Regions from separate parts of the Atlantibacter sp. genome, predicted to be linked through region 2. Evidence: riboswitches for the same ligand, from Rfam matches in the RefSeq annotation. Region 2 holds a riboswitch; each other region holds the start of a gene.
The links. Region 2 has a riboswitch for thiamine pyrophosphate ahead of thiC (phosphomethylpyrimidine synthase ThiC). Riboswitches for the same ligand answer to the same signal wherever they lie in the genome.
Positions count from the first base shown of each region.

Region 1: another riboswitch for thiamine pyrophosphate. It lies ahead of thiM (hydroxyethylthiazole kinase); the one in region 2 lies ahead of thiC (phosphomethylpyrimidine synthase ThiC).
Region 3: another riboswitch for thiamine pyrophosphate. It lies ahead of thiB (thiamine ABC transporter substrate binding subunit); the one in region 2 lies ahead of thiC (phosphomethylpyrimidine synthase ThiC).

Region 1 is NZ_DAMBQK010000001.1:270,144-274,336, forward strand. Features, by position in the region: gene RT120_RS01250 (carbon starvation protein A) at 1-1,619, shown strand, start outside; TPP riboswitch at 1,729-1,825, shown strand; gene thiM (hydroxyethylthiazole kinase) at 1,860-2,648, shown strand; gene thiD (bifunctional hydroxymethylpyrimidine kinase/phosphomethylpyrimidine kinase) at 2,645-3,445, shown strand; gene fbaB (class I fructose-bisphosphate aldolase) at 3,625-4,193, shown strand, end outside.
Region 2 is NZ_DAMBQK010000037.1:20,874-25,066, forward strand. Features, by position in the region: gene thiE (thiamine phosphate synthase) at 1-598, opposite strand, end outside; gene thiC (phosphomethylpyrimidine synthase ThiC) at 598-2,496, opposite strand; TPP riboswitch at 2,614-2,723, opposite strand; gene rsd (sigma D regulator) at 2,792-3,295, opposite strand; gene nudC (NAD(+) diphosphatase) at 3,396-4,172, shown strand.
Region 3 is NZ_DAMBQK010000004.1:70,161-74,353, reverse strand. Features, by position in the region: gene sgrR (HTH-type transcriptional regulator SgrR) at 1-1,542, shown strand, start outside; TPP riboswitch at 1,579-1,678, shown strand; gene thiB (thiamine ABC transporter substrate binding subunit) at 1,711-2,694, shown strand; gene thiP (thiamine/thiamine pyrophosphate ABC transporter permease ThiP) at 2,670-4,193, shown strand, end outside.

The sequences.
Region 1 (4,193 bases), on a different contig from region 2:
GCCACTTTGCCGCTATCGCCGCCGCAGGCCCGCTGGTAGGGCCGGTGCTGGCTGCCCAGTACGGTTATTTCCCTGGGTTCCTGTGGCTGCTGGTGGGCTGCGTGGTGGGCGGCGCGGTACACGATACCGTGGTGCTGTTCGCCTCCATGAAGCATCAGGGCAAATCCCTGTCTGAAGTGGCGAAATCCGAGCTTGGCCCGGTTGCGGGCTGGTGTACGGGCCTGGCGATGCTGTTTATCATCACCATCACGATGGCGGGGCTCTCCATGGTGGTGGTTCATGCTCTGGAGCGTAACCCGTGGGGCACCTTCGCGGTGTTTATGACTATCCCTGTCGCGATTGGTGTTGGCCTGTGGGAGCGTTTCACCGGTAGCATGCGTGGCGCGACCTGGGTCGGTATTCTGGTGATTTTCGGCTGTGTGATCGCCGGGCCGTACATCCAGGCTTCTGCGTTTGGCGAATGGCTGAGCCTGAAAGCCTCAACCGTCAGCCTGGTGCTGCCGTTCTACGCCTTCTTCGCCACCGCATTGCCGGTCTGGATGCTGTTAACCCCGCGCGGTTACCTGTCCAGCTTTATGAAAATCGGCGTGTTTGGCGCGCTGGTGATTGGCGTGGTGTTTATTAACCCGGAAATCCAGTTCCCGGCGGTGACGCAGTTCATCCACGGTAACGGTCCGGTGCTGGCCGGTCCGGTCTGGCCGTTTATCTCCATCACCATCGCCTGTGGCGCGATCTCTGGTTTCCATGCGTTTATCGGTTCCGGCACCACGCCGAAACAGATCGACAAATGGAATGATATCCTGCCGGTCGCGTTCGGTGCCATGTGCGCTGAATGCGTGGTGGGCGTCATGGCCCTGATCGCCGCTACCGCGCTGCATCCGGCGGACTACTTCGCCATCAACTCCGCGCCGCAGGTGTTTGCCGGTCTGGGTATGGATGTGGTTAACCTGCCGAAACTGAGCGAAGAAATTGGTCTGGATTTATACGGGCGTACCGGCGGGGCAGTAACCCTGGCGGTAGGCATGGCGGACATTTTTACCCGCATTCCGTGGTTCAGCAATCTGGCGTCTTACTTCTTCCAGTTTGTGGTGATGTTCGAAGCGGTATTTATCCTCACGGCGGTTGACTCCGGTACCCGCGTGGCGCGCTATTTGCTGCAAGATTTCTTCGGCGACCTGTGGGCTCCGCTGAAACGCACCAACTGGATGCCTGGCGCGATTGGTTGCAGCATCGTTGCCTGCTTACTGTGGGGCTACCTACTGAATTCCGGCGATATCAACTCCGTCTGGGCGCTGTTTGGCGTCTCTAACCAGCTGATGGCGTCGATTGGCCTGATGATTGGCGCGACCATCATCATGCGGATGTCGAAAAAACGCTGGTATGCGCTGACCTGCCTGGTACCGCTCTCCTACCTGTACATCACCGTAAACTACGCGGCGTACTGGATGGTGAAAAACGTCTATTTCAACTCTGCGGCCAAAGGCTTCAACATCTTCAACGGCACGATTTCCATCATTATGGTGGTGCTGGGGCTGGTGATTATGATTTCCTCTATCCAACGCTGGATTGTGCTGTGGCGCGCCCGCGCGCAGCCGGAGCCGGTTGAAGCGCTGTCCTGATTACTATGAAAACGAAAAGCCAGGGGAAACTCTGGCTTTTTCTTTTGCCGCTCACGCCCCGTCCGCGCAAGGCTTGCTTTTGAAAAGGCGCTTCCTTATCCTTCATGCGTAACTTGACTCGGGGTGCCCTTCTTTGTGAAGGCTGAGAAATACCCGTACCACCTGATCTGGATAATGCCAGCGTAGGGAAGTCAGATACCTGCCGGGTATCCCTTCTTCACAGCCTGGCAGGAGCGAAACATGCAACCTGACCTGCTTTCCCCCGCGCATACCGCGCACGTCGCCAGCCTGCTGGCCGCACATTCGCCACTCGTTCACTGTCTTACCAATCAAGTCGTGCAGTCTTTTACTGCCAACGTGCTGCTCGCCGTAGGCGCGTCCCCCGCTATGGTGGTGGATCACGAAGAAGCGCTGGCGTTTAGCGCCATTGCCGATGCGCTGCTGATCAATATCGGCACGCTGACCCGGGAACAGGCGCTGGCGATGCGGGCGGCGATTGACGGCGCTAACCGCGCGGGCAAACCCTGGACGCTCGACCCGGTTGCCGTAGGCCCGCTGGCGTTTCGCAGCCGCTTTGCCCGGGAGATCCTCGCTCAGAAACCTGCGGCTATCCGCGGTAACGCTTCGGAAATCCTCGCGCTGGCGGGTAATGGCGCAGGCGGGCGCGGCGTGGATACCACCCAGGGTGCGCAGGAAGCGTTAAGCGCGGCCTGCGAACTGGCCCGGCAAACCGGGGCGATAGTGGCGGTGACCGGCGAGGTGGATTACGTCACTGATGGCGAGCGTACCCTGGCGGTTACCGGCGGCGACCCGCTGATGACGCGAGTGGTAGGCACCGGCTGCGCCTTATCGGCGGTGGTCGCCACAGCCTGCGCCTTGCCGGGTTCGCGGCTGGACAACGTCGCGGCGTCCTGCGGAATTTTCGCCCAGGCCGGCAAGCGGGCGGCTACGCAATGCCAGGGGCCGGGCAGCTTTCCGGCCGCTTTTCTCGACGCGCTGTCTCTCCTGCACAAGGAGGCGGCACGATGAAACGCATTAACGCATTGACCATTGCCGGTACCGATCCCAGCGGCGGCGCGGGTATCCAGGCAGATTTAAAAACCTTTTCCGCGCTGGGCGCTTATGGCGCGACGGTGATCACCGCGCTGGTGGCGCAAAACACCTGCGGCGTGCAGTCGGTTTGTCGCATTGAGCCGCATTTCGTGGCGGCGCAGCTTGATTCCGTGTTCAGCGATTTACGTATTGATACCGTGAAAATCGGCATGCTGGCGGAAACGGATATCGTCGATGCCGTGGCCGAACGGCTGACGCATTATCGGGTTGCCAATGTGGTGCTGGACACGGTGATGCTGGCGAAGAGCGGGGATCCGCTGCTGTCGCCATCGGCGGTGGCGACCCTGCGTGAGCGGCTATTGCCCCACGTCGCGCTGATCACGCCAAACTTACCCGAAGCCGCCGCGCTGCTGGATACGCCCCATGCCCGCAACGAGCAGGAGATGCACCATCAGGGTGAAGCGCTGCTGGCACTCGGCTGTGAAGCGGTGCTGATGAAAGGCGGTCATCTCGACGACCCGGAAAGCCCCGACTGGCTGTTTACCCGCGATAGTGCAACACGCTTTACCGCGCCGCGCATCGCCACTAAAAACACCCACGGCACCGGCTGTACGTTGTCGGCGGCGCTGGCGGCGTTGCGCCCGCGCCATCAAAACTGGGCGGATACGGTGGTGGAAGCCAAAGCCTGGCTGTCGGCGGCGCTGGCGGCGGCGGACTCGCTGGAAGTGGGACAGGGCATCGGCCCGGTTCATCATTTTCACGCCTGGTGGTAATGCGCTTCATCTAAGTGATTGCCGTTAAGGTAGTTTTTCATTCTGTGAGCTGAAAGGATACAGGCGAAAACTGCGCCAGATGGTGGAAAATTACCCGTTTGCGTATCAGACTTAGTGCTGCCCGCGCCCTTGCGGGCATGGAACTTCTCACCTCACAGAGGACCTTACGGGAGCGTATTATGACTGATATTGCGCAGTTGCTTGGCAAAGAGGCCGATAGCCTGTTACAGCATCGTTGTATGACCATTCCGGCAGACAATCTTTACCTGCCCGGTGCGGATTATGTCGACCGAGTGATGGTTGACAACAACCGCCCGCCTGCGGTGCTGCGAAACATGCAAACCCTCTACAACACCGGGCGGCTGGCAGGGACGGGTTACCTGTCTATTCTGCCGGTTGACCAGGGCGTAGAGCATTCGGCAGGCGCCTCGTTTGCTGCCAACCCGCTCTATTTCGATCCGAAGAACATCGTTGAACTGGCGATTGAAGCGGGCTGTAACTGTGTTGCGTCAACCTATGGCGTGCTGGCCTCGGTGTCGCGCCGCTATGCCCACCGCATTCCGTTTTTGGTGAAGCTTAACCACAACGAAACCCTGAGCTACCCGAATACCTATGACCAGACGCTGTACGCCAGCGTCGAACAGGCTTTTAATCTCGGCGCGGTTGCCGTCGGCGCAACCATCTATTTTGGCTCTGAAGCGTCGCGTCGCCAGATTGAAGAAATTTCGGCGGCGTTTGAACGTGCTCA
Region 2 (4,193 bases):
CTGTAGCTGCTTTCCAGTCCTGCGCCTGGGTAATGGCGCTGACCACCGCAATGCTGCCGACACCCGTGGCAAGCACCGCCGGGGCGCGCTCAAGCGATATACCGCCGATGGCGACCGTCGGGTAATCCCCCAGCCGCTGAACGTGGGCGGCCAGTTGTTCGAGGCCCTGCGGGGAGGAGGGCATCTGCTTGGTTTGGGTAGGGAACACGTGCCCGAGGGCGATATAAGAGGGCTGCGCCTTCAGCGCGATGTCGATTTCCATATCATCATGGGTAGAAACGCCAAGCCGTAAACCGGCGGCGCGAATCGCCTCAAGATCGGTGGTTTCCAGATCTTCCTGGCCCAGATGCACGCCGTACACCTGGTGCTTAACCGCCAACCGCCAGTAGTCATTGATAAACAGTCTCGCCTGATAGCGATGGCCTAACGCGATGGCGTCAATAATGTCGCCTTCGACCTCTTCGTCTTGCTTATCTTTGATGCGCAACTGTAAGGTGCGGACGCCCGCGTCAAGCAGACGAGCTATCCACTCGACGCTATCCACGACCGGGTATAAACCCAGCCGTTTTGGCACCGACGGAAACAGTGGCTGAACCATTACGCTTCCTCCTGACGCAGATAAATTTCGCCGCCCCGGGCGCGGAAGTTATTCGCCATATCGCTGAGGCCCGCCTCCCGCTCCTGCGCCGCCGCGTAGTCGCGCACTTCCTGGGTGATTTTCATCGAGCAGAATTTCGGACCGCACATCGAGCAGAAGTGGGCGACTTTGCCGGACTCCTGCGGCAGGGTTTCATCGTGCCAGGCGCGGGCGGTAAACGGGTCCAGCGCCAGGTTAAACTGATCTTCCCAGCGGAATTCGAAGCGCGCTTTCGACATGGCGTTATCGCGGATCTGCGCGCCGGGATGGCCTTTGGCGAGGTCGGCAGCGTGGGCGGCGATTTTATAGGTTATCAGCCCCTGCTTAACGTCTTCTTTGTTGGGCAAGCCGAGATGCTCTTTCGGCGTGACGTAGCACAGCATCGCGCAGCCGAACCAGCCGATCATTGCCGCGCCAATGCCTGAGGTGAAATGGTCGTAGCCCGGTGCGATATCGGTGGTCAGTGGACCCAGAGTATAGAACGGCGCTTCGTGGCAGTGCTCCAGCTCTTCGGTCATATTGCGGCGGATCATCTGCATCGGCACGTGGCCCGGGCCTTCAATCATCACCTGCACATCGTATTCCCAGGCGATTTTGGTTAGCTCGCCCAGAGTATGCAGCTCGGCAAACTGCGCTTCGTCGTTGGCATCCTGAATTGAGCCAGGACGCAGGCCGTCGCCCAGCGAGAGCGAGACGTCATAAGCGGCGCAGATTTCGCAGATCTCGCGGAAATGCTGATACAAGAAATTCTCCTGATGATGGGAGAGGCACCACTTCGCCATGATCGAGCCGCCGCGCGAGACAATCCCGGTCAGGCGCCTGGCGGTCATCGGCACATAGCGCAGCAGTACGCCCGCGTGGATGGTGAAATAATCCACGCCCTGTTCGGCCTGCTCAATCAGCGTGTCGCGGAACATCTCCCAGTTGAGGTTTTCGGCGATGCCGTTCACTTTCTCCAGCGCCTGGTAAATCGGCACCGTACCGATCGGCACCGGGCTGTTACGCAGGATCCATTCGCGCGTTTCGTGAATATAGCGGCCCGTGGAGAGGTCCATTACCGTGTCCGCGCCCCAGCGTGTGGCCCAGACCAGTTTTTCCACTTCTTCTTCAATAGAGGAGGTCACGGCGGAGTTGCCGATATTGGCATTCACTTTCACCAGGAAATTGCGCCCGATAATCATCGGTTCCAGTTCCGGGTGGTTGATGTTGGCAGGGATAATGGCGCGCCCGGCGGCCACTTCATCCCGGACAAACTCCGGCGTGATGTTGTCCGGCAACTGTGCGCCAAAACCGACGCCCGGATGCTGCTGGCGCAGTACGGCGGTGCGAATGCGTTCCCGGCCCATGTTTTCACGGATAGCGATAAACTCCATTTCCGGCGTCACGATGCCCTGACGCGCGTAGTGCAGTTGCGTCACGCGGCGGCCTGCTTTGGCGCGTTGCGGCGTTAACAGGCCGGTAAAACGCAGCGCATCCAGCCCTTCATCCGCCAGGCGTTCGCGGGTATAGGTGGAGCTTAAGGAGGCCAGGGATTCGGTGTCGTTGCGTTCGGCAATCCAGCGGCTACGCAGCTTGCCAAGACCGGCGTGGACGTCAATCTGCACAGCCGGGTCGCCATAAGGACCGGACGTGTCATATACCGGCACCGGCTCATTAGGTTCATAGCGCGGTGCATCCTGGTTGCCGCCCGTCAGCGTCGGGCTGAGCTGGATTTCACGCATTGGCACCCGGATGTCGTCACATGAGCCTGCAAGGTAGATGCGTGACGAATTCGGGAAAGCGGTGCCTTCCAGGGTATCGATAAAGTGTTGGGCCTGTGCGCGGGTTTCGCGACGGTTGGGTTTAGTAGTAACAGACATAGCGCGTTCCAGTTAATCAGCAGGAAAGGGCTTGTCAGAACAACGGAGGGAGTAACAAAACCTGAGCGTTTAAGGTGCGGCAGCCCGTTAAAAACGGTGCGCCACGGCGCAGGTCTATGCTGAATTACTCTTGTTCCCTTCGCAGGTATTAACCTGATCAGGTTCCGCGGATCCCGAATTAACGGTCTCAGCCCGTGCTTGCGCACTGGGCACTCCGACAAGAAAAACCTTGATTACCGGCGGTGACCGTAAGCAATCAAGGGCATAAATAAACTACGCGTTAACGATCCGGAGTTCAAGCCGGACGTGCAACCGCGGTGTCATCGTTGGCGCTTTCTTTCAGATTGTTATCAAACGCCAGAACGATAAGCTTGTCTTCCAGCGCGAAACGCGAGGCCATCGCTTCGCCGATATCCGACAGCGCAGTCTGGAATTCCAGGCAGTTATCATGGTCGATAGCACTTTCCAGGTGGGTATCGTAATAATCCATAATTTCCTGGGTATTCGCTTCCAGAAGGGGGTAGATTTGAGTGGCGGCTAACAGCGGGTTAGTGCCTTCCATTTCGCTGGTGATGCGCTCATAAATATTGAAATGACCCGCGGACAGATAATCCACCAGAGCGTGGCAAAAATCATCCAGCGCTTTTTCATCTAACGCGGTAACCGCTTCTTTTCCCGGTTTAATGCCCACTAATTTGTAATAGGAGACCAACAGGTGGTTGCGGGCATTCAGCCAGTAATCGACCAGTTCGTTACTACCACCGACGCGCTCTGTCAGGCTCTTCAGCTGATTTAGCATGATTGACTCCGTAAGATATAAAATTTAATTGTCCAACAACCCAAAAATGTAAAAATAATGTTAACAACATGCCAGCGAAGCTGAGGTAGTGCAACCGATTATGGAACGGCTATTACAAAAAATAGACCATGGCTGGTGGATAGTCAGCCATGAACAAAAATTATGGTTACCAAAGGGAGAGTTGCCTCACGGTAATGCAGAAAATTTCGGCCTGACCGGACAAATGGCGGCGCAAATTGGTGAGTGGCAAGGCGAGCCGGTGTGGCTGGTCCGCCAGGCCAAACGCCAGGATATGGGCTCGGTTCGCCAGGTCATCGATCTCGACGCCGGGCTGTTTCAACTGGCGGGCAGAGGGGTGCAATTAGCGGATTTTTATCGTGCCCACAAATTCTGCGGCTACTGCGGCCATGAGATGCATCCCAGCAAAACCGAATGGGCGATGCTGTGTCATCACTGCCGTCAGCGATATTACCCGCAAATTTCCCCTTGCATCATTGTGGCAATTCGCCACCAGGATAAAATCCTGCTGGCTCAACACACCCGTCACCGCAACGGCTTGTATACCGTGTTAGCCGGTTTTGTCGAAGTGGGCGAAACCCTGGAACAGGCGGTGGCGCGGGAAGTGATGGAGGAGAGCGGGATCACCGTGAAGAACTTGCGTTACGTGACTTCACAGCCCTGGCCTTTCCCGCAGTCGCTGATGACCGCGTTTATGGCGGAATACCACAGCGGTGAGCTGAAGATCGACCCCAAAGAATTGCTGGACGCAGGCTGGTATCGCTTTGACGATTTGCCCCTGTTGCCGCCGCCGGGCACCGTTGCCCGCCGCTTAATTGAAGATACGGTGGCGCTGTGCCGGGCAGAGTACGGCTCGTGATACACTGGCCCCTTGTCGCTT
Region 3 (4,193 bases), on a different contig from region 2:
CGAACGCTGCTAAACGCGATGCAGCAAAAGGGCTGGCTAACGTGGGACGCGGAAGCGGGCCGGGGTAAACGCTCGAAACTGGCGTTCCTGTATACCGGCCTCGCGCTCCAGCAACAGCGCGCCGAAGACCTGCTGGAGCAGGATCGCATCGATCAACTGGTGCAGATCGTTGGCGATAAAGCCGCCGTACGCCAGATGCTGATTTCCCACCTCGGACGCAGCTTCCGCCAGGGGCGCCATATCTTACGCATCCTCTATTATCGGCCATTAAAAAACCTGCTTCCGGGCAGCGCGCTCCGCCGTTCAGAGACCCATATCGTCCGGCAGATCTTTAGCGGCCTGACGCGCATAAATGAGGAAAATGGGGAAATCGAAGCCGATATCGCCCACCACTGGCAACAGCTTGGCCCGCTGCACTGGCGTTTCTTTTTGCGGCCCGGCATTCATTTTCATCATGGCCGCGAGCTGGATATGCTGGATGTGATTAGCTCGCTACAGCGCATCAATACCTTGCCGCTGTATGCCCATATCACCCGGATCGAATCCCCTACCGCCTGGACGCTGGATATTCATCTCGCCCAGCCGGATCGCTGGCTGCCGTGGCTGATGGGCAGCGTCGCGGCGATGATCCTGCCGCGCGAATGGCCGTCGATGAATAACTTCTCCAGCCGCCCGGTGGGCACTGGCCCCTACGCCGTGGTGCGCAACAATAACAACCAGCTTAAGATCCACGCCTTTGATGATTACTTCGGCTACCGGGCGCTGATCGACGAAGTCAATTTCTGGGTGCTGCCGGATCTCGGGGATGAACTGAGCAGCGGCGTGCATCTGGAATCTTCTGCCGAAGGCGAGGAAAAAGCGGTGGAAAGCCGCCTCGAAGAGGGCTGCTACTATTTGCTTTACGACCAGCGCTCCCCGCGCGGCGCACTGCCGCAGGTGAAAAACTGGCTCAGCCACGTGCTGTCGCCAGTGAATGTGCTGTGGCGGGCCAGCGAACAGCACCAGCGCTACTGGTTCCCGGCATACGGTCTGCTGCCGCGCTGGCACCACACCCACCCCTCCACCGCCAGTGAGAAACCTGCCGGGCTGGAAACCCTGACGCTGACTTTTTATCGCGAACATATCGAACACCGGGTGATCGCCGAGATCATGTCGTCCATTCTGGCGGAGCACCACGTCAGGCTGGTGATCGAGGAAGTGGACTACGATGAGTGGCATCGGGGAGAAATTGTCAGCGATATCTGGCTGAACAGCGCCAACTTCACCCTGCCGCTGGAGTTTTCCCTGTTCGCGCATCTGTTTGAAACGCCGCTGATGCAGCACTGCGTGCCTGTCGACTGGCAGGTGGATGCGCAACGCTGGCAGGCAGGCGAACTGAATCATGCGGCGTGGTGCCAGCAACTGCTTGAGCAACAGGCCATTTTGCCGCTGATCCACCACTGGCTGATGATCCAGGGCCAGCGCAGTATGCGCGGTGTGCGGATGAACACCCTCGGCTGGTTTGATTTTAAATCCGCCTGGTTTGCGCCGCCGGAGCCATAATCCTTTTAAACATTTATTAAATCATTACAATACAGTTCGTTCTCAACGGGGTGCCGCAGCAAACTGCGCGCTGAGATAATACCCGTCGAACCTGATCCGGATAACGCCGGCGAAGGGATTTGAGGCTGCCTGCTCAAAATCCTTTGCCACTTCCTTTTGAGGTGCAAAGTGTTCAAAAAATTTCTCCCATTACTGGCCCTCGCGGCCGCTCCGGTTTTCGCGAAGCCTGCGCTTACCGTGTATACCTACGACTCTTTCTCTGCTGACTGGGGCCCAGGCCCGAAAGTCAAAGCCGCGTTTGAAAAAGAGTGCGGCTGCGAACTCAAGTTCGTGGCGCTGGAAGACGGCGTCTCGCTGCTGAATCGTCTGAGGATGGAAGGCAAAAACAGCAAAGCCGATGTGATCCTCGGGCTGGACAACAACTTGCTGGAAGCGGCAACCCAAACCGGCCTGTTCGCCAAAAGCGACGTAAAAAGCGATACCGTAAACGTGCCGGGTGGCTGGCAAAATGACACCTTCGTGCCGTTTGATTACGGCTATTTCGCATTTGTGTACGACAAAACCAAACTGGCGAACCCGCCGAAAAGCCTGAAGGAGCTGGTGGAAAGCGACCAGAAATGGCGGGTGATTTACCAGGACCCGCGTACCAGTACGCCGGGCCTGGGCCTGCTGCTGTGGATGCAAAAAGTGTATGGCGATAACGCGCCGGATGCCTGGAAAAAGCTGGCGGCGAAAACCGTCACGGTCACTAAAGGCTGGAGCGAAGCCTATGGCCTGTTCCAGAAAGGCGAAAGCGATCTGGTGCTGAGCTATACCACCTCTCCGGCGTACCACATCATCGAAGAGAAAAAGGATCAATACGCCGCCGCCAACTTCAGCGAAGGACACTACTTGCAGGTGGAAGTCGCCGGGCGTCTGGCCAGCAGCAAGCAGCCGGAACTGGCGCAAAAGTTCCTGACCTTTATGGTCTCACCAGCGTTCCAGAACACCATCGCCACCGGCAACTGGATGTATCCGGTCACAGACGTCGCCCTGCCGCAGGGCTTTGAGCTGCTCACCAAACCGCAAACCACCTTGCAGTTCACGCCGCAGGAAGTCGCGTCCCAGCGCGCAAACTGGATTAATACATGGCTGCGCGCCGTCAGTCGCTAATTCCGGGCTGGCTGTGGCCGGGTGTCATCGCCGCGCTGATCATGGTGGCGGTGGCGCTGGCGGCCTTTAGCGCGCTGTGGTTCAACGCACCGCAAACGGATGGCGCAGGCTTCTGGCAGGACAGCTATCTCTGGCATGTGGTGCGCTTCTCATTCTGGCAGGCGCTGCTGTCCGCGCTGCTGTCGGTTATCCCCGCCATTCCCCTTGCCCGCGCCCTGTACCGGCGGCGTTTTCCTGGCCGCCAGGCGCTGCTACGCCTGTGCGCGATGACGTTAATTCTGCCGGTGCTGGTGGCGGTTTTCGGCCTGCTCAGCGTTTACGGGCGCACCGGCTGGCTGGCGGCGCTGTGGGCTAAACTGGGCCTGGAGTGGACCTTCTCCCCGTACGGCTTACAGGGCATTTTGCTGGCCCATGTGTTCTTTAATATGCCGATGGCGACCCGTCTGCTGCTACAAACCCTTGAGCAAATCCCCGGCGAACAGCGCCAGATTGCCGCCCAACTGGGTATGCGCGGCGGGCACTTTTTCCGGCTGGTGGAGTGGCCGTGGATCCGCCGCCAATTGCCATCGGTGGCGGCGCTGATCTTTATGCTCTGCTTCGCCAGCTTCGCCACGGTACTCTCGCTGGGCGGCGGGCCGCAGGCGACCACCATCGAACTGGCCATCTACCAGGCACTGAGTTTCGATTACGATCCGGCGCGCGCCGCACTGCTGGCGCTGATCCAGATGACCTGCTGTCTGGGGCTGGTACTGCTGAGCCAGCGCTTAGGCAAAGCCATTGCGCCGGGCGTTAATCAAATCCACGGCTGGCGCGATCCGCAGGATAGCTGGCGCAGCAAGCTGACCGATGGGCTGCTGATCGGCCTGGCGCTGATCCTGATGCTGCCGCCGCTGATGGCGGTAATCATTGACGGCCTGCAGGGCGACATCCTGCGGGTGCTATCGCAACCCATTCTCTGGGATGCGCTCTGGACCTCGCTGCGCATCGCGCTGGGCGCCGGGCTGCTGTGCGTGACGCTGACCATGATGTTGCTGTGGAGCGGGCGCGAACTGTATCTGCGCCAGCGGCGGCTGGCGGCGCAAAGCCTGGAGCTTAGCGGCATGTTGATTCTGGCCATGCCGGGCATTGTGCTGGCGACGGGTTTCTTCCTGCTGCTCAATAACACCATCGGATTGCCGGAATCGGCGGACGGCATCGTGATTTTCACTAACGCACTGATGGCGGTGCCCTATGCCCAGAAAGTGCTGGATAACCCGATGCGCGACATCGCGTTGCGTTACGGGCCGCTGTGCCAGTCGCTGGATATTCAGGGACTGAACCGCCTGAAGATTATCGAACTGCGGGCGCTGAAAAAACCGATCGCCCAGGCGATGGCCTTTGCCAGCGTGTTGTCGATTGGCGATTTCGGGGTGGTGGCGCTGTTCGGTAATGATAACTTCCGCACGCTGCCTTATTACCTGTACCAGCAGATTGGCGCATATCGCAGCGACGACGGCGCG